DNA from 2 places in the Streptomyces sp. NPDC002265 genome. Region 2 is predicted to be linked to the other one. Evidence: riboswitches for the same ligand, from Rfam matches in the RefSeq annotation. Region 2 holds a riboswitch; the other holds the start of a gene.

Region 1 (10,204 bases), on a different contig from region 2:
CATCGCGTCGCAGAAACGGTCCAGCTCGATCAGGTCCTCGGACTCGGTCGGCTCGATCATCAGCGTCCCGGCCACCGGGAACGACATCGTCGGCGCGTGGAAGCCGTAGTCGATCAGCCGCTTGGCGACGTCGTCGACGCTCACGCCGGTCGCCTTGGTCAGCGGCCGCAGGTCGATGATGCATTCGTGCGCGACCAGACCGCCGGGGCCCGTGTAGAGCACCGGGTAGTGCGGCTCCAGGCGCTTGGCGATGTAGTTGGCGGAGAGCACCGCCACCTGCGTGGCCCGCTTGAGCCCCTCGCCGCCCATCAGACGGACGTACGCCCACGAGATCGGCAGGATGCCCGCGGAACCCCACGGGGCCGCCGAGATCGGGCCGACACCGGTCTCCGGACCGGCCGCGGGCTGCATCGGGTGGTTGGGCAGGTACGGCGCGAGGTGCGACCGCACGGCCACGGGGCCGACGCCGGGACCGCCGCCGCCGTGCGGGATGCAGAACGTCTTGTGCAGGTTCAGGTGCGAGACGTCGCCGCCGAAGTGCCCCGGCTTGGCGAGCCCCACGAGCGCGTTGAGGTTGGCCCCGTCCACGTAGACCTGGCCGCCCGCCTCGTGCACCTGAGCGCAGATGTCGGCGACATGCTCCTCGAACACGCCGTGCGTCGAGGGGTACGTGATCATCAGCACCGACAGCTGCTCACGGTGCTGCTCGATCTTCGCCCGGAGGTCCTCGACGTCGATCTCGCCGTCCTCGGCGGTCTTCACGACGACGACCTTCATACCGGCCATGACCGCACTGGCGGCGTTGGTGCCGTGCGCGGAGGACGGGATCAGGCAGACGGTCCGCTGGTCGTCACCGTTGGCCCGGTGGTAGCCGCGCACCGCGAGCAGACCGGCCAGCTCACCCTGCGAACCGGCGTTGGGCTGGAGGGACACCTTGTCGTAGCCGGTGACCTCGGCGAGCCGCTCCTCCAGCTCACGGATGAGCGTGAGGTAGCCCTGCGCCTGGTCGGCGGGCGCGAAGGGGTGCAGCTGGCCGAACTCGGGCCAGGTGACCGGCTCCATCTCGGTGGTCGCGTTCAGCTTCATGGTGCAGGAGCCCAGCGGGATCATGCCCCGGTCGAGCGCGTAGTCGCGGTCGGAGAGCTTGCGCAGGTAGCGGAGCATCGCGGTCTCCGAGCGGTGCTGGTGGAAGACCGGGTGGGTCAGGTAGACGTCGGTGCGCTGCAGCGCGGCCGGCAGGGTCTCCTCGGTGACCGCGTCCAGCGCCTCGATGTCGGCCTCGACCCCGAACGCCGTCCACACGGCGGCGAGCTGCGCGCGCGTGGTGGTCTCGTCGCAGGACATGGACACCCGGTCGGCGTCGACGAGGTGCAGGTTGACCCCGCGCTCGCGCGCGGCCGCCACGGTCTCGGCGGCCCGGCCCGGGACCCGCGCGGTGAGCGTGTCGAAGAACGCGCCGTGCACGACCTCGACACCGCCGGCGGTGAGGCCCGCGGCGAGGAGCGTGGCGTAGCGGTGGGTGCGGCCGGCGATCGCCTTCAGGCCGTCGGGCCCGTGGTAGACCGCGTACATGCCCGCCATCACGGCGAGCAGCACCTGCGCGGTGCAGATGTTGCTGGTCGCCTTCTCCCGGCGGATGTGCTGCTCACGGGTCTGAAGAGCGAGGCGGTAGGCCCGGTTGCCGTCGGCGTCGACGGAGACGCCCACGAGACGGCCGGGCAGGCTGCGCGCGAACTTCTCGTGCACCGCCATGTAGCCGGCGTGGGGTCCGCCGAAGCCCATCGGCACGCCGAAGCGCTGGGTGGTGCCGACCGCGATGTCCGCGCCCAGCTCGCCGGGCGAGGTGAGCAGCGTCAGCGCGAGCAGGTCGGCGGCGACCGTGACCAGCGCGCCCAGCTCGTGGGCCTGGTCGATGACCGGCTTGAGGTCACGCACGGCACCGGAGGCGCCCGGGTACTGGAGGAGGACACCGTTGATCTCGCGCTCGGCGATCTCGGCCGGGATGCCGTCGCTGAGGTCGGCGACGACCACCTCGACGCCGGTCGGCTCGGCGCGGGTCTCGATCACGGCGATGGTCTGCGGCAGCGCGTCCGCGTCGACCAGGAACAGGCCCTTCTTGTTCTTGCCCATGCGCAGGGACAGCGCCATCGCCTCGGCGGCGGCCGTGCCCTCGTCGAGCAGCGAGGCGCCCGAGGTCGGCAGCCCGGTGAGTTCGGCGACCGTCGTCTGGAAGTTCAGCAGCGCTTCCAGGCGGCCCTGCGAGATCTCCGGCTGGTACGGCGTGTACGCCGTGTACCAGGCCGGGTTCTCCATCACGTTGCGCAGGATGACGGGCGGCGTGAAGGTCCCGTAGTAGCCGAGGCCGATCATCGAGCCGAGGACCTGGTTGCGGTCGGCCAGGGAGCGCAGCTCGGCCAGCACCTCGGCCTCGGTGCGCGCGCCCGGCAGGTCCAGGGCGTCGGCGTTCTTGATCACATCCGGTACCGCGGCTGCCGTGAGGTCGTCCAGCGAGCCGTACCCGACCTGGGCGAGCATCTTGGCCCGTGCCTCGAGGTCGGGCCCGATGTGGCGCTGCTCGAACGGGATTCCCTGTTCGAGCTCGGAGAGCGGAATACGGTGGGCGGTCATTGCGGAGGCCTCCTGGTCTGACGCGACCTGCGAGGGGCACCCTGGCGCGGGTACCCGGACGGCCTCCCCCTCTGTCATCTCAACCTGAGAGCTTCACCGGATCGCCCGGAATGGGGTCACCGGCTTTCACCGTCGGTGAGGACGCGGGTCGTCGACACCCGTCCTGCTTTCCAGAGTGACCTCGTCCGTGCGGTACGTGTGCCTGAGAGATTCCGGGGAGGATTTGCTCCTTCGGCGCCTCCGGTGATGTCCGGAGGACTCTCCCGCACGGGGTCAGCAGCCGCTTGCCAGAGTACCAGCGACCTCAACACGGGAGTCTTCGAGTGGCCACCTTCCTGAATGTGCTCTTTTGTAGTGCTTACGGATGAGTTTGCGACCTGGAGGAGGGACCGTGCAGACCGATGTCGATCCGCGCAACCTGATCGGCCGCAAGGCGTTCGACCGCAACGGCACAAAGATCGGAACCGTCGACGAGGTGTACCTCGACGACGCCACCGGTGTACCGGAGTGGGCAGCCATACGTACCGGTCTGTTCTCGAGGGACGCTTTCGTCCCGCTCGAGCCCAGCGAACTGGTCGAGGGCGCACTGCGCGTCCCGTTCGACCGCACTCTGATCAAGGACGCCCCCGACTTCGGCGTCGGCCGTCACCTCTCCCCCGAACAGGAACTCCAGCTCTACCACCACTACGGCCTCGACATCGCAGCCCCGCCTCCCTTCCCGGACCACGACTTCGGCAAGCTGGCCGGCCCGGACGAGTCCTGACGCCGGCGCCCGCACCCGCCGGCCCACGGTGGCCCTGGAGAGCTGCCGCGGCCAGGCCCGGCACGCCCGCCGGAGACAGTTGGTCCCCTCGCCGACCTGCCTGGTCACCGTCGACGGCGATCGGGGTGCACCGGATGCCCGGTGACGGAGATCGCACCGCACCGGCACGCCCCGAGCCTCCCTCCGGTCCGTGACGTTCCGGACAGCCGGGGCTCCGTCCCGTCACCCGTCAGGTCTCCGAGCCCGCCGTCAGCCGGCCGCGTGCTCCGCAGCGCTCGACGGCTCCTCGGCCGGCGGTTCCCCCTCGGCCGCCGCATCCTCCTCCTCGGCGCCGCGGACCGCTCCCGGATCCTCGGCCTCCACCGGTCTTCGCCGCACCAGTGGCAGTGGATCCGCCGGTTCCAGGTCGGGGTCGTCGATCCGGAAGGTCCGCACCCGGCCGGGAGCCGAGTCGGGCGTCTCGAACCGTACGGTGACCCGGCCGAGACCGCTGCCCTGCACCCACCCGGGCCCGTGCTCGGCATGCCGTACGTCGTGTCCGGCCGGCCAGTGCCGCTCGACCGGCTCCGGCGGCTGCGGTACGGACTCGTCCGCTGCCGCCTCCTGCTCCACGGCGCCCGCCTGTTCGCCGGCCGCCTGCGCGAACAGATCCTCCTGCGTGTAGTCGGCCAGCCCCGTCACGCCCACCCCGAGCAGCCGTACACCGCCCGTGGTGTCCACGGAGTCGAGCAGCCTGGCCGCCGCCTCCCGCACGACGGCCGGATCGTCGGTGGGGCCGCGCAGCGTCTCGGACCGGGTCAGGGTGGAGAAGTCGTACCGCCGCACCTTCAGCACGATCGTCCGCCCGGACAGGCCCGCCCCGCGCAGCCGCCCCACGCACCGGTCGGCCAGCCGCGCCACCTCGAACCCCACCCTGAGCCGGTCGTGGATGTCGACGTCGTACGTGTCCTCGACCGACACCGACTTGGCCTCCCGCTCGGCCACCACGGGCCGGTCGTCGCGCGCCAGCGCCATCGCGTGCAGCGCGTGGCCGTGCGCCTTGCCCAGCAGCCGGACGAGCTCGTCCTCACCGGCCCCGGCGATCTCGTCGACCGTGGTGATCCCGGCCCGCCGCAGATGGTCGCCGGTGGCCGGACCGACGCCCGGCAGGGTCCGCACCGACATGGGCCCGAGCAGCGCCCGCTCGGTGCCCGGCTCGATCAGCACCAGACCGTCCGGCTTGGCCTGCTCGGAGGCGATCTTCGCCAGCATCTTCGACGCGGCCAGCCCCACGGACCCCGTGAGCCCCGTCACCGCCCGGATGTCGGCACGCAGTTTCACCCCCGCCGAGCGGGCCGACCCGGCGTCCCAGGCCGCTCCCCCGGCCTCCAGGTCCACGAACGCCTCGTCCAGGCTCAACGGCTCCACCAGCGGCGACAGACCCCGCAGCAGCGCCATCACCTGCTCGCTGATCGAACGGTAGAACCCGAATCGGGGCACGAGATAGGCCGCGTTCGGCACCAGCCGTCGGGCCTGGGCCATGGGCATCGCCGAGTTCACGCCGAAGACCCGTGCCTCGTACGAAGCGGTCGCCACCACCCCGCGCGGTCCCAGCCCGCCCACGACGACGGCCTTTCCCCGCAGGCTCGGCTTGGACGCCTGCTCCGCCGAGGCGAAGAAGGCATCCATGTCGAGATGCAGGATCGTGGGCGCGGTTCTCACATCTCCGATGCTGCCCTACGCCACTGACATTGCCCTCGCGCGGCGCCGGGGCGGACCTCAGACGGCCCGGTTGCGCCGCCGCGCCAGCTCGTCGGCCGGGTTGGGTCCGACCAGGGTCTCCCCGGTGTCGATCCGCTCCCCGTGCAGCTGTGACAGGGCGCTCTCCACATCCCGCCACACCACGCCCACGGCGATCCCGAAGACGCCCTGCCCGCCCTGGAGCAGCGCGTGCACCTCGTCGGGCGAGGTGCACTCGTACACCGTGGCGCCGTCGCTCATCAGCGTCATGCGCTCCAGGTCGCTGAAGCCCCGCTCCTTCAGGTGCCGCACGGCGGTACGGATGTTCTGCAACGACACCCCGGTGTCGAGGAACCGCTTGACGATCTTCAGGACGACCACGTCGCGGAAGCTGTACAGCCGCTGTGTCCCGGACCCGTGGGCAGGCCGCACGCTCGGTTCGACCAGGCCGGTACGGGCCCAGTAGTCGAGCTGCCGGTAGGTGATACCGGCGGCCGCGCAGGCCGTCGGGCCCCGGTAGCCGATCTGCTCGGACGCCATGGACGTCGCCCCTCCGCTGCTCGGCACTGCCGAAGGTCGGTGCGGAGCATGGTCGGCCGCGTTGCCGTGAAGCGGGTACGGACCGCTCGCCCCGAAACCGCGTCCCGGGGCACCCCCAGCCATACCGCCGCCGCTGCTGCTCACGCCGACCTCCGTCCTTGACCTGCCTCCTCGACGGTAGGCAGTCACCAGGGGTGCGTCAACGATCGCCACACTCGGCACGCCGAGTGATAATCACCCTAGGAGTGGTTTCCCGTACCCCACCGCGGGGAAAGGCTAGCCGAATGCTCTCGGAGGGAGCCGCAGGACGCACTCACTGGCCGCTGGCAATTGCCGCCGCCGCGGCGCGCCACCCGGGCCGGGCGACGCGCCCGCGCAGCGCCTACTGGCTGCTGCTGCCGAAGTCCTCGGGTGAGATCTGGTCGAGGAACTCGCGGAACTTCTCCACCTCGTCCTCCTGCTCGTCCGGGATCGCGATCCCCGCGTCGTCCAGGACCGTGTCGCTGCCGTAGATCGGCGTCCCGGTACGCAGTGCCAGCGCTATGGCATCGGACGGCCGGGCACTGACCTCCACCCCGCTCGCGAACACCAGCTCCGCGTAGAAGACGCCCTCACGCAGGTCCGTGATGCGCACTTCGGTCAGCTCCTGGCCGACGGCTTCCAGCACGTCCTTGAACAGGTCGTGGGTCAGCGGTCGCGCGGGGGCCATGCCCTGCTGGGCGAAAGCGATCGCCGTCGCCTCCCCCGGCCCGATCCAGATAGGGAGGTAACGGTCGCCTCCCACTTCGCGCAGGAGCACGATCGGTTGGTTGGAGGGCATTTCGACCCGGACACCTACGACATCGAGCTCGTTCACACAGCAACCCTAGGCCGTGCCCGGGATGTTTGGGTAGTCGGGCCGGGAACGGGCGCCCGATCACGCCGTCCGGCAGACCCCGGGGCCGCCCTGCTCTCAGGGCAGCCGCACCCCGAGAGCGGTCTGTACCAGCGCCGCGTGCAGCTTCACCGTGAGCCCCGCGAGCTCCTTGGTACGGTCCTCGGCGTGTGCCCTGGTCTGCGGGTTGCGATGCCGCTTGAGCGGGGCCACCACCTGGTCCACCAGGCCGGCCTCGCGGTCGGCGGCGGCCTTCATGAGCCGCAGGTGGCGCGGTTCGATCCCGAATCGCCCCAGCTCGATGACGAGCGAGGCGACCGTGACCGCCTCGGCGTCGTACACGCCGCCCTCCAGCGGGGTGATCAGGCCGTAGGACTGCCACTCCTCGAGCTCGCGCTCGCCGACCTCCGCGGCGGCGAGCAACTCGGCCCGCCCGATCCGGGACGCGGTGGAGCCGTCGGAGACCTCCGGGACGGCCTCGCCCTCCCGCTGGCGCCCCAGCGCGGGCAGCCGTACGGCCTCCCCGCGCTCCATGGCGTCCAGGTGCTCCCGGATCACCTTGAGCGGCAGATAGTGGTCGCGCTGCATCCTCAGGACGTGACCGAGACGCTCGACATCCTTGATGCTGAACTTGCGATACCCCGAAGGGGTGCGCTGCGGCTCGATGAGGCCCTCGGACTCCAGGAATCGGATCTTGGAGATGGTGACCTCGGGGAACTCCTCGCGCAGCGTGTTCAGCACCGAGCCGATACTCATCAGCCCACTGTCCGCCGCGGCGGTGCCGTGCCCGGCACCGCCGCCCGGTGTTCGAAGCATGGACCTTCCCTGGGGGTCCCCCCGGACACAGTCCGGGGGAGGGTCAGTAGCCTCGCTGGCTCGCGTAGAAGACCAGCCGGTACTTGCCGATCTGCACCTCGTCGCCGTTGGCCAGAGGGACCTCGTCGATCCGCTCGCGGTTGACGTACGTGCCGTTGAGGCTGCCCACGTCGGCGACCGTGAACGAGCCGTCCTGGCCACGCCGGAACTCCACATGCCGACGCGAGACCGTCACGTCGTCGAGGAAGATGTCGCTCTGCGGGTGCCGCCCGGCCGTGGTCAGCTCGCCGTCCAGGAGGAAGCGGCTGCCCGAGTTCGGGCCCCGGCGCACCACCAGGAGCGCGGAACCCAGCGGCAGCGCGTCGACGGCCGCCTGCGCCTCGGGCGACAGCGTCGGCACCGACGTCTGGCCGGTGACCTCGGCGTCGTAGGCCTCGATCCCCGAGATCGAGATCGTCGACGTCGTCTCGGACGCCCGCTCGGGCGTCAGACCGGGGCGCAGCGGTGCGCCACAGTTGGAACAGAAGCGGCTGTTCTCGCCGTTGCGGTGACCGCACCTCGTACACACCAGGGCCGACACGGAAAACCCTCCACCCGAACTTGAGGTTGACGGTTGCCCGAAACCTATGCCGCCGGACTGGGCAGGGTCAACTGACGCCGCGCCCTGACCCCCGGAGAGGTCACCACCCGGACCAGCCACCTGGTCCCGGAACAACGGCCGCTGGCCGTCCGCGTCGGGCTGTGCGCGATGACGAGCGGTCGCGTTGTCGTTACCCTCTCGAGCACTCTTGCCGAACAACTTCGCAAACAACTTCACGGGCGATTCCCCTTGACCGAAACAGACCCGCCCGTGGGGCAGGACGAACCCTGACTCAATACACCGGTCGACCCGGACATCTTCACAACGTCCGTATCCACCAGACAGTTTCCACCACGCACCACCCATTCGGTGCGCCGACCCCCCGCAACCTCATGCCCTGGGGCGACGACCCCCATGCACCCCCGGTTCACTGGGAGGACGACCGAGCGTAGTCAGGCCGCTCCGCCGCCCGCAAGGCGTTCACGACGATCTTGCCCGAACGCTCGACGGTCACCGTGGCCTGCTCCTTCTCCAGTGTCTGCACCACGCCTCCAGGGATGTTGAGCGCCGGCTCGAGATCCTGCGGCTTGCCGATGACACTGAAACGATAGGGAGCGTTGATCTTGTTCCCGTCGACGCTCACACTCTTCCCGGACTCTGTCAGGTACGTGCTTGCGACCACGCGCACCCCGTTCACCTGGATCGCCTCCGCGCCGGCCGCGCGCAGTTCCTGGATCGCGTCGAGCAGCATGTCCGCCTGGACCGTCCCCTTCGTGTCCTCGACCGTCATCGTGATGCCGGGCCCCTGCGCGGCCACCGTGCCCGCGAGGATGCCTAGTTGCCGTTCCTTCTCGAGTGTCTGCTTACGGGCTTCCTCGGCCGCGTCGGAGCTGTTCTCCAACTCGTCGCGCTGCTTCTCGAGACCTTGCTTCTCGTCCTCAAGACGCTGAGTACGGTCATCCAGTTCATCGAGGATCCGAACAAGATCTTCCTGGCGTGCGCCGCGCAGCGCGCTGTCGCTGTCGCTGTTCGACGCCACCTGCACGGCCAGCCCGAAGCCGAGGCCGAACAGCAGGACGGCCACGATGAGTTGGGCCCGCGACAGACGCGGCGGCCACAGCCCCTGCACCAGCCGCTGCCGACCGGACTGCACGGGCTCGGCCGCCGTGTCGGCCGGCTGCTCGGCCTGGGCAGGCTGCGGGGGCACCTCGTCGGGCAGTTCCCTGCGCAGCCCGTGCTCGGGCTGGGACCACTCCGGCTGGGGACGGGGCGGCTCGGGCTGCGGCCTCGGCCGCTCCGGCTGCGGCCGGGACCACTCCGGCTGGGACTGGGGCCGCTGCACCAAGGGGCGTTCGGGCTCGGGCCTGCGCAGCTCCGGCCGCTGCTGCGCGGGCTGCGACCGCTCGGGCTCAGGCTCGACCCGCCGCTGCTCCGGCCGGCGCCAGTCCGGCCGGGACCGCTCCGACTCGAGCGGCTCCGGTCGACGTGGCTCGGGCTGAGGCCGCTGAGGCTCAAGATCGGGGCGTCGCTGCTCAGGCTGCCGCCGCTCCACCTCGGACCGAAGCCGGCGCAACCGCTCAAGCTCGGGCCGACGCGGCTCCGGCCGCTGCTCCGCGGGCTGCGACCGCTCGGGCTCAGGCTCGACCCGCCGCTGCTCCGGCTCGCGCCGCTCGGTCCCAGGCTCCGGCCGCCGCTGCTCAGGCTGGGCCCGCTCAGGCTCGGGCTCGGGCCGGCGCTCCTCGGACTCGGGTCGTTCCGGCTCGGGCTCGGGTCGTTCCGGCTCGGGCCGCGCGGGCTCGGGCCGGCGCGGCTCAGGCTGTTCGTCCTGGTTGCTCATCGTCGGTCTCACGCCCGGAACACGTGCCGACGGATGGCCGCGGCGTTGGAGAAGATGCGGATGCCGAGGACGACCACGACACCCGTGGACAGCTGGGCACCCACACCCAGCTTGTCGCCCAGGAAGACGATCAGCGCCGCCACGACCACGTTCGACAGGAACGACACGACGAACACCTTGTCGTCGAAGATCCCGTCGAGCATGGCTCGCAGACCGCCGAAGACGGCGTCGAGAGCCGCCACGACGGCGATCGGAAGATAAGGCTCGACGACCGCCGGAACCTCGGGGCGGACCAAAAGGCCGGCCACGACTCCCACGACGAGGCCCAGTACGGCGATCACGATGTGCCCTTCTCGGATATCGGCTGTGCTGTACGTACGATCACACTCGGTGCGGCCGACAGCCGGAGGGCGCTCTCCGTGGAGATGGCGGTCCGGATGCCGTAGT
Region 2 (10,204 bases):
CCGCGCTCGACGCAGCGGCCGCCGTACATCACCAGGAGGTCGTCGGCCAGCTCGGCGACGACGCCCAGGTCGTGGGTGATGACGATGACCGCGGAGCCGAACTCCTTCTGGAGGTCGCGGATGAGGTCGAGGATCTGCGCCTGGACGGTCACGTCCAGGGCGGTCGTCGGCTCGTCCGCGATCAGCAGCTCGGGGTTGTTGACCAGCGACATCGCGATCATCGCGCGCTGACGCATACCGCCGGAGAACTCGTGCGGGTAGCTGTCGACACGCTTGTCCGGCTGGGGGATGCCCACCCGGTCGAGCATCTCGACGGCCCGGCGCTTGGCGGTCTTCTTGTCCACCTTGTGGTGGGTGCGGTACGCCTCCACGATCTGCTGACCGATCGTGTAGTACGGGTGCAGCGCGGACAGCGGGTCCTGGAAGATCATCGCCATCTGCCGGCCACGCAGCTTGCGCACGTGGTCGGGGTCGGCGGAGAGCAGCTCCGTGCCGTCCAGCCAGATCTCGCCGGAGATCTGCGCCTTGCGCTTGCCGTACTGGCCCGCGGTGTGCAGACCCATGATGCCGAGCGAGGTGACCGACTTGCCGGAGCCCGACTCGCCCACGATGCCGAGCGTCTTGCCCTTCTCCAGCTTGAAGCTGAGCCCGTCGACGGACTTGACCAGACCGTCGTCGGTCGGGAAGTGCACCTTCAGGTCGCGCACTTCGAGGAAGGAACTCGGAGCGGGCGAGGCGGACGTGGGCTCGCCCACGGCCGCGCCGCTCTTGCTGAGTTCGGTCATGAAAGCCTCACTCGAGGGTCGATCACGGCATACAGGACGTCCACCAGCAGGTTGGCGATCAGCACAGCCAGCGAGGTGACCAGGGTGACGCCCAGGATGATGGGCAGGTCCTGGTTCTTGATGCCGTTGAGCACCGCCTGGCCGAGGCCGGGCAGGCTGAACGTGGTCTCGGTCAGGATCGCGCCGCCGATGAGGGCGCCGAGGTCCATGCCGAGCATGGTCAGGATGGGGGTCATCGTCGAGCGCATGGCGTGCTTGCCGATGACGGTGCCCTCACGCAGGCCCTTGGCGCGGGCGGTGCGGATGTAGTCCTCGCCGAGGATCTCCAGCATGGTGGCGCGGGTGATCCGGGCGTACATCGCCGCGTAGAGGAAGGCGAGGGTGATCCAGGGCAGGATCATGCCGCCGAACCAGCCGGTGAAGCTCTGGTCGAGCGGTACGTACTCGCCGTCGAACCACTTCAGTCCGAAGACGAAGACGGCCAGGGCGAGCATGCCCGTGAAGTAGATGGGGAGGGAGACACCCGCGAGGGCGACGACCATCGCGCCGCGGTCCCACAGGGTGCCCCGCTTGAGCGCGGAGAGGACACCCGCCGAGACACCGAGCACCAGCCACAGGACGGCGGCACCGAGCGCGAGACCCAGGGTCACCGGGAAGCGGTCGGTGAGCACCGGCCAGACGGCCTGCTCGCTGCGGAAGGAGTAGCCGAAGCACGGGGCGGCGCAGTGGGTGACATCGCCGCCGGCCGCGTAGGTGCGACCGGTGAAGATGCCCTTGAAGAACTCCCAGACCTGAAGGTAGATCGGGTCGTCCAGGCCCAGCTTCACCCGCACGGCTTCGACGGCCGCGGGGTCCGCCTGCTTGCCCACGAAGCTCGTGGCGACGTCGACGCCTGCCCACTTGGGGACAAGGAAGAAGATGCCGAAGACCACCATGATGATGACCACGAGCATCACTGCGGCGGCGAAGAGCCGCCTGATGAGGTAAGCGAGCACAGCTCTCGGCCCGCTGCGGACCGCGGGCCACCGGAGGTCGTCCGGTGGCCCGCGATCACGCCGCGCCGGCCTTCACCTGCCTTTCGTGCCGTTCGGCGGGTGTGCCGGGTTTACTTCGTGGACTTCAGGCCGAGGTTGACGAAGTCGTACATACCGCTGTAACCGTCGGTGGTGTACACGTTCGCCAGGTTGCTACCGCGCCAGTTGATGAACTTCTCGAACACGAAGGGCAGGTAGTACGCGCCCTCCATGACCTTGTGGTTGATCTCGGTCGAGATCTTGGTCTTGCCGGCGTCGTCCAGCGTGGTGACGTACTGGTCGAACAGGCCGTCGATGGCCTTGTCCTTGATCAGCGCGTAGTTCGAGTTACCGCTGTCGAGGATGTACTTGCTGTCCCACAGCGGCAGACCGAAGCCCTGGACGGACGGGAAGTCGGGACCCCAGCCCATGATGATGATGCCGTAGCCCTTCTTGGCCACGTTGGCGGGGCTGCCGATGATACCGGTGGTCTGCGAGCCGTCGTACTGGTCGATCTCGGCGTTGATGCCGATCTTCTTCAGCGACGCCTGGAGCGACTGGGCGGTGGCCACCTCGACCGGCTTGTTGTTACGCACCGCGATGGTGGTGGAGAAGCCGTTCGGCTTGCCGCAGGCCTTCAGGGCCTCCTTGGCCTTGGCCTCGTTGCCGTTCTTGTTCGCACCGTTGAGCTCGTACGGGTCGTAGCTCTGGCCCTCGGCGCCCGCGACGGACGGCGGGAGCATGTTGGTGCCGATGTCGCCACCGGCGACCGGGCCGCCGCGCGCGGTCTGCAGCGAGACGTGGTCGGCGCCGTAGATGACGGCCTTGCGGCACTCGGCGTTGTCGAACGGCTTCACGCTCTGCGGGAAGACCGCGTAACGGACGTAGCCGGAGACCGGGTTGTCCAGGTTGTCCTTGTGCTGCTTCAGGGCGGTGGTGCGGCCCTGCGGCGACATGCCGGTCTGGTTGATGTCCAGGTCCAGGTCACCGCTGATCAGACGCTGGTCCAGGTCGTTGGCGTTCGAGAAGAACTTGACCGAGATCTTGTCCGGGTAGGCCTTGCGGATCGGGTCCGAGGCCTGGTCCCAGGAGGTGTTGCGGACCAGGGTCAGGTCCTTGCCCGGCGCGTAGGACTCGAACTTGTACGGGCCCGAGGAGAACGGGTGCAGGCCGTACTTGGACTTGGTGTCCATGTCCTGGCGGACCGGGGAGGCCGAGACCAGGGCCAGCATCTCCTCGAAGTCCGAGTTCGCCACCGGCAGGTGGAAGACGATGGTCTTGTCGTCCGGCGTGTCGATCGCCTTCAGACCGAGCTTGTCCGCGGACGTGTCCTTGTAGGGGCCCTTGTAGGCACCCTTCGGGTCCAGGACGTCCTTCAGGTACACGGGGCCGCCGGACAGCACGTCCTGCGCCCACACGCGCTCGATGCCGTACTTGATGTCCTTGGAGGTGATCGGCTTGCCGTCCTCCCACTTCACGCCGTCACGCAGCGTGTAGGTGTAGGTCTTGCCGGCGTCCGTGACCTTGGCGAGGCCCGTGGCGAGGTCCGGGGTGACCTCGGCGCCGGCCTTGCCGGGCTCCGTCTTGCCCGTGACGAGCTGGCGGCTGTAGTAGCGCGCGAAGTTCCACATGAAGCCGTAGTAGCCACGCGTGGTGTCCCACGAGTCGGCGTCCTGGGCTCCACCGAACTTCAGCGTGCCGCCCTTCTTGGCGAGCGAGGCCTGAGCGACCTTGTTGTTCGCGGCGTCGAAGCCGGCAGCGCCGTTCTTCGAGCCACCGTTGTCGTCAGTACCGCCACCGCCGCCGCACGCCGCCGTGGTCAGCAGCGCGGCGACCGCGGCAGCAGCGGCCAGCGCCTGCTTACGCCGCCCTGAGGTGCGTTGGGTAGTCACGATCTCGGATCCTCCGGATTTGATGAGAGACCCCGTGTGAGGCCACGGGACGCTTGGGGTACGGCGGTTCAGCGGGAGGCCTTCGGGTCCAGCGCGTCACGCACGCCGTCGCCGAAGAGGTTGAAGGCCAGAACGGTGATGAAGATCGCTACGCCGGGCACGACCATGTACATGGGGTCCGAGTCGTAGTAGTCGATCGCGTTCGAGAGCATCTGGCCCCAGGAGGCCGTGGGCGGCTTCACGCCCACGCCCAGGAAGCTGAGCGCGGCCTCGGTGAGGATGTTCGTGGGGATCATCATCGTCGTGTACACGATGATCGGCGCGACCAGGTTGGGCAGCAGTTCCTTGAACAGGATGTAGAGCTGGCCGGCACCCAGCGAGCGGGCGGCCTCGACGTACTCGCGCTCACGCAGCGAGAGGGTCTGGCCGCGCACCACGCGGCCGATGTAGGGCCAGCCGAAGAAGCCGATGACCAGGATCATCACGAAGACGCGCACGCCGGTGCCGTGCAGGCCCAGCATGTCGTTCGGCATGACCGAGACCAGGGCGATGATGAAGAGCAGCTGCGGGAAGGCCAGCAGACCGTCCATGACCCGGCTGATGAGCGAGTCGACCCAGCCGCCGAAGAAACCGGCGAGGATGCCGAGGACGGTGCCGAGGACGACGGCCACGACGGCCGACAGGAAGCCCACCAGGAGCGAGATCTGGGCGCCGTACAGGATGCGGGCGAAGATGTCGCGGCCGTTGACCGGCTCGACGCCCAGCAGGTGGTCGCCGCTCAGGCCGCCGAGGGAGCCGGTGGGCGTGCCGAACAGCGGGTCGATCAGGTTCTCGTGGTACGCGTCGGGGTCCTGCCCGACCAGGCTCGTGATCACCGGAGCGAGCAGGGCTATCGCGATGAGCACGAGCACCACGATGCCGCCCGTCAGAGCGAGCTTGTCCCGCTTGAGGCGCTCCCAGGCGATCCGGCCCAGGGAACGACCCTGTACGGCCTTGGCGTCGGCGGTGGCGACCGCCGCTTCTTCGGCCGCGCTCGGGGCCGCATCCGCGGTCGGCTCGTGCAATGGTGCCGTCATCTGGCAGGGACCCCTCTCAACCGGCGGTAGCCGGCCCACACTTGCCGCGGTAGCGGCGTGATCAGTCCGTCGTACACAGGGGCGAAACTCCCCTGGTCTGGGAGTCTTCAATGCCTGGGCGATCGGTCGCCAGACTTGGCGGCTAATGGATGCGTAAACGTGATGCCACCAAGAGGGTTCCGTTATCCGGACAGTGGGTAACGGGGGTCGGACACGGACGAGTTCTGAAAATTAGGACACTTCACGCTTTTACGCCCCGATCTACGCGCGCAGACGAGGCTCTTCCGCTGCGCGCCGCCGCGGCCTTGAGATGACAGCCCGTCAGTAACGTCCGGGTGCGGGCGGGTATCCGTACCCGCCCGCCGGTGCCTGCACGTGGGCCTCACGGTCGTAGAAGGGGCGCGCGCCCGCCCGCATCCACATCACGACCGGGTCGTGCTCGTCGGACATCGCCACCGTGGACACCGGCAGCCCGTCCGGCACCGCGCCGATGGACTGCTGCATCATCGCCCGCACCGAGTCGACGGCGGCCGGCGAGGTGTCGTACACGTCGAGACCGATGACCAGGTACGGAGCCCCGAGCGTCGGCTGCACCCAGGCGCGGCGCAGCGCGCGCACCGCGGGGGTGCGGTGGGCGTTCTGCGCGAGCAGGGCGTAGAACTGCGGGATCTCGATGCCCGGCTCCGACAGCCGCAGCGGACCGGCCGGCTGACGCTCCAGACCCGTGGCGATCCGCCGCAGGTCGAGCCAGGGGATGCCGAGCCCGCCGCCGGGGGCGTGCGGGTTCAGCCAGAGGCCGAAGTGGTCGGGGTAGAGGGTGCGGGCGACGTCGAGGCCGTCCACGACCTCGTACGAACGGTTCCAGCCACTGGCCGAGAGCTCCTGGGCGGAGGTGACGCACGGCGCGTAGCCGTAGCCGTCGACCTCCATGTTCCCGTACTGGGCGTCGGGCGAGCCGGCCTGGCCGTGCCACAGCAGCATCCAGACCTGGCCGGAGGACGGGGTCGCGAGCGCACGCAGCAGCGCCTCGTAGGCGTCGTAACGCCCGGGCGTGACCTGGCGCAGCATGTGCTCGACCTGCCCGGTCGCGGCAGTGCCGCTCGCGCTCACCCTTTACCGCCCCTTCGAGAAACGTGGCCCTGGATATGAAACCACCTTAGGCGGCGGAGTCGGCAACAGCCGCCCAGGAGTTCGGAGGTTGTTGCCGAGCGGCCGGGGCGGCCGGGGGACACCGGGGCCGGTGGCCGGTCGCCGGTGTCCGGTGGCCGACAACCGCTGTCCGGTCGCCGGTGTCCGCGTCCGCCGTCAGTGGCCGCGCTGGTAGAACGGGCGCACCCGCTCCCGCATCCACTCCGTCACCGGGTCCTCGACCACGTCGAGCAGGACGAGGTTGACCGGCCAGCGGACGGCGGCCCGGGCCAGCGCCCGGCCGAGCGCGTCCATCGGCAGGACCCGCAGGTCGCCCTCCCACCGGGACAGCTCGACCCCGACGAACAGCACGGGCTCGCCGGTCTCGACCTCGGCCAGGGCGCGGCGGGCCGTCAGCACGACCCCGGTCTCCGCGAACTCGGCCGATGCCGCGGCGAGGAAGTCCACCGGGTCGTCCTGCCAGTCCGGCTCGAACAGCCGCACCCGGCCGCCGCTCGCGAACCCGTCCAGCGGGGTCCGCCCGCTGCGGCACAGCTCCGCCACGGCCGGCGGCGGCAGCGGGATGCCCACCACGCCGTCGGGGTTCACGATGAGGCCGGCCTGCGGCGGCAGCCCGCGGGCGAACTCCACGGCCGGCGCGACGGTGTACGACATGTGCGTGCCGACGACCTGGCGGAACTGCTCCTCGGAGCTGAAGACCGGCACGTACACCTGGCCCTCGATCTCCAGTGTGGGCAGGTCGAGGGGGCCGCTGTGCGGGCCGCCGCCGTTGGGCAGCGGCACCCAGACGAAGCTGCGGCCGAGGACCTCGACGATCCGGCCGCCGGCCGTCGGGACGCCGACCGAGGCGGAGAGCACCTCCTCCAGTTCGTTGCCGGGCCATCCGCCGTGCGGATGGGGGTGCGCCTGTGCGGGGAAGCCCGCGGGAAGGTCCGCGGGAAGGTCCGCCGGGAAGTCCATCTCTCTACCGCCTGCTGGGAACCGCTGCTGTGGCTGAAAGGCTAACCGGTACGGGCCCGCGCGGGATCGTCCCCGGGACGGATCGGCGGCGGAACCGGTCAGGGGGCGAAGTCGATCCGGCGCAGGACGTCCGCCGCGTCCCGGTCCAGCAGGACCGCCGAGGCACAGCCCCGGGGCAGTTCGCCCCGCTCCACGGCGCGCAGCAGCCGGGCGGCCGCGCGGCGGTGGCGCAGGAAGGCGTAGCGCGACACACCGCGGCCCCGGTCGCGCTGCCCGGCCAGTGCCGCGGACGGGGTGACGTCGAGCAGCAGCAGGTGCAGGGTGCCGCCCCGGCGGCGGGCCGCGCGGGCCAGCCAGTCGCGCACCCAGGCCTGGGTGCCGCAGTCGTGCACGACGACTCCCCCGCCCGCGCGCAGCGCCCTGTGCAGCCCGGCGTAGTGGGCGAGGCGGACGAGCGGGCGGTAGACGGCGTACGGCAGGAAGCGCGGCGTCCGGCCGTCCCAGCGGTCGCGGGTGTCCTGGGAGTCGACGCCGACCCCCCGTACCGCCCGCCGCATCAGCGTGGACTTGCCGCTGCCGGGCAGGCCGGTGACCACGACCAGGTCGTGGGGGCCGAAGACCAGGCCGTGCGGGCTGTGCCCGGAGCGCTCGCGCAGATCGCGGACGACCGGTGCGGGCCGCGGGGCGCGCGTCTCGACCGCCGGGGCAGCGCTCTGCTCGGGCAGTGCGGTGGCCGAGCCGGCCACATACGCCGTGATCCTGTTCACCGTGATCGTCCTCCCCTGGGGTCAGGTAAGTCCTTTCCCCACTGAGCGTAAAGAGAAGGTAATGCGTGGCGCTTCGGGATTTCGTGCTCGTTCCGCCACAAGCCGGTGACAGCGGCGGCCCGCCCCCGGCCGGGCGCGCCGGGCGCACCCCCGGGGCGCGAGCACGGCGGGCCCGTGCCCCGGGGAGGCGAGGAGGGCCTGCCCCCGGCGCGACGAGGCGTGCAATGATGTGCGCGCCAACTGCATACCGGCCGTTTGAATCCGCGCGGGAGAGTTCCCGGCAGCCGTGCTGCCCGGGGCGCCGAAGGAGCAAGTCCCTCCCTTGAATCTCTCAGGCACCGTTACCGCGTGGGCGAGGCACATCTGAAAAGCGGACCGCTGTGACAGCGGTCCCACCCAAGGTGCAAGTCGTGTCCCCGAGTGGTCACGACGAACCTCTCAGGTTCCGATGACAGATGGGGAGGAACGACCTCGCCCTTCCCCGTGCTCGGATTCGCTCCCGCGCGGGGGACCCATCGCATTGGGAGACGACCGTCCGATGAGCAGCACGCCACCCCGTCACACCGCGCTCGACGCCCTGCACCGTTCGCTCGGCGCGACCATGACCGACTTCGCCGGCTGGGACATGCCCCTGCGCTACGGCTCCGAGCGCGACGAGCACACCGCGGTGCGCACGAAGGCCGGTCTGTTCGACCTCTCGCACATGGGTGAGATCACGGTGACCGGCCCGCAGGCCGCGCAGCTGCTGAACCACGCCCTGGTCGGCAACATCGCCTCCGTCGGCGTCGGCCGCGCCCGCTACACCATGATCTGCCAGGCCGACGGCGGCATCCTGGACGACCTGATCGTCTACCGGCTGGCCGAGACCGAGTACATGGTCGTCGCCAACGCCTCCAACGCGCAGGTCGTGCTCGACGCGCTGGTGGAGCGGGCGGCCGGCTTCGACGCCGAGGTCCGCGACGACCGCGACGCCTACGCGCTGATCGCCGTGCAGGGCCCGGAGTCCCCCGGCATCCTCAAGTCGCTCACCGACGCCGACCTCGACGGCCTGAAGTACTACGCGGGCCTGCCCGGCACCGTCGCGGGCGTCCCCGCGCTGATCGCGCGCACCGGCTACACCGGCGAGGACGGCTTCGAGCTGTTCGTGGCCCCGGCCGACGCGGAGCGGCTGTGGCAGGCGCTGACCGAGGCGGGCGCGCCCGTCGGGCTGGTCCCGTGCGGTCTGTCCTGCCGGGACACGCTGCGCCTGGAGGCGGGCATGCCGCTGTACGGGCACGAGCTGACCACCTCCCTGACGCCCTTCGACGCCGGTCTCGGCCGGGTCGTGAAGTTCGAGAAGGAGGGTGACTTCGTGGGCCGCGAGGCGCTGACCGAGGCGGCCGCCCGCGCCCAGGACAACCCGCCGCGCGTCCTGGTCGGCCTGGTCGCCGAGGGCCGCCGCATCCCGCGCGCCGGCTTCGCGGTCGTCGTCGGCGGCGAGGTGATCGGCGAGGTCACCTCGGGCGCGCCGTCCCCCACGCTGGGCAAGCCGATCGCCATGGCGTACGTCGACGCGGCACACGCGGTGCCGGGCGCGCCGGGAGTCGGCGTGGACATCCGGGGCACTCACGAGCCGTACGAGGTCGTGGCTCTGCCCTTCTACAAGCGCCAGAAGTAGACACTGGGCGCGGTCCACATGTGACACCGCGCACTTTCCGCTGCTCAGCGGCGGTTCCCGTTGTCCCCCATTCAGCAGCACTTCCCTGCGTACAGGAGAATTCAGGCCATGAGCAACCCCCAGCAGCTGCGCTACAGCAAGGAGCACGAGTGGCTGTCGGGCGCCGAGGACGGCGTCTCGACGGTCGGCATCACGGAGCACGCGGCCAACGCGCTCGGCGATGTCGTCTTCGTACAGCTCCCGGAGGTCGGTGACACGGTGGCCGCGGGCGAGACCTGCGGCGAGCTGGAGTCGACCAAGTCGGTCAGCGACCTGTACTCCCCCGTCGACGGCGAGATCACCGAGGTCAACGAGGACGTGGTGAACGACCCGTCGCTGGTGAACTCGGCCCCCTTCGAGGGCGGCTGGCTGTTCAAGGTGCGCGTCACGGGCGAGCCCGCCGAGCTGCTCTCCGCCGACGAGTACACCGCCTTTTCCGCCGGCTGAGGAGTCCCGGACACATGTCGCTTCTGAACACGCCCCTGCACGAGCTCGACCCGGACATCGCCGCCGCGGTCGACGCCGAGCTGCGCCGCCAGCAGTCCACCCTGGAGATGATCGCCTCCGAGAACTTCGCGCCGGTCGCGGTGATGGAGGCACAGGGCTCGGTCCTGACCAACAAGTACGCCGAGGGCTACCCGGGCCGCCGCTACTACGGCGGCTGCGAGCACGTCGACGTCGCCGAGCAGATCGCCATCGACCGGGTCAAGGAGCTGTTCGGCGCCGAGTACGCCAACGTGCAGCCCCACTCGGGCGCCTCCGCCAACCAGGCCGCTCTGTTCGCGCTGGCCCAGCCGGGCGACACCATCCTCGGCCTGGACCTGGCCCACGGCGGTCACCTGACCCACGGGATGCGGCTGAACTTC

The links. A riboswitch is a leader RNA that binds a small molecule or an ion and turns the genes downstream of it on or off. The one in region 2 is predicted to bind glycine.
Region 1: another riboswitch for glycine. It lies ahead of gcvP (aminomethyl-transferring glycine dehydrogenase); the one in region 2 lies ahead of gcvT (glycine cleavage system aminomethyltransferase GcvT).

The regions. Positions count from the first base shown of each region.
Region 1 covers NZ_JBEOWS010000247.1:349-10,552, forward strand. The annotation lists gene gcvP (aminomethyl-transferring glycine dehydrogenase) at 1-2,628, opposite strand, end outside; glycine riboswitch at 2,809-2,904, opposite strand; gene ABT085_RS32460 (PRC-barrel domain-containing protein) at 3,020-3,391, shown strand; gene ABT085_RS32465 (DNA polymerase IV) at 3,641-5,092, opposite strand; gene ABT085_RS32470 (MerR family transcriptional regulator) at 5,150-5,794, opposite strand; gene ABT085_RS32475 (bifunctional nuclease family protein) at 6,033-6,506, opposite strand; gene ftsR (transcriptional regulator FtsR) at 6,603-7,340, opposite strand; gene ABT085_RS32485 (zinc-ribbon and FHA domain-containing protein) at 7,384-8,286, opposite strand; gene ABT085_RS32490 (DUF881 domain-containing protein) at 8,348-9,151, opposite strand; gene ABT085_RS32495 (small basic family protein) at 9,766-10,098, opposite strand; gene ABT085_RS32500 (DUF881 domain-containing protein) at 10,095-10,204, opposite strand, start outside.
Region 2 covers NZ_JBEOWS010000007.1:46,779-56,982, forward strand. The annotation lists gene ABT085_RS02490 (ABC transporter ATP-binding protein) at 1-785, opposite strand, end outside; gene ABT085_RS02495 (ABC transporter permease subunit) at 782-1,780, opposite strand; gene ABT085_RS02500 (ABC transporter substrate-binding protein) at 1,891-3,690, opposite strand; gene ABT085_RS02505 (ABC transporter permease) at 3,759-4,766, opposite strand; gene ABT085_RS02510 (enhanced serine sensitivity protein SseB C-terminal domain-containing protein) at 5,088-5,876, opposite strand; gene ABT085_RS02515 (enhanced serine sensitivity protein SseB) at 6,072-6,875, opposite strand; gene ABT085_RS02520 (AAA family ATPase) at 6,974-7,648, opposite strand; glycine riboswitch at 7,899-7,999, shown strand; glycine riboswitch at 8,000-8,107, shown strand; gene gcvT (glycine cleavage system aminomethyltransferase GcvT) at 8,181-9,299, shown strand; gene gcvH (glycine cleavage system protein GcvH) at 9,408-9,785, shown strand; gene glyA (serine hydroxymethyltransferase) at 9,800-10,204, shown strand, end outside.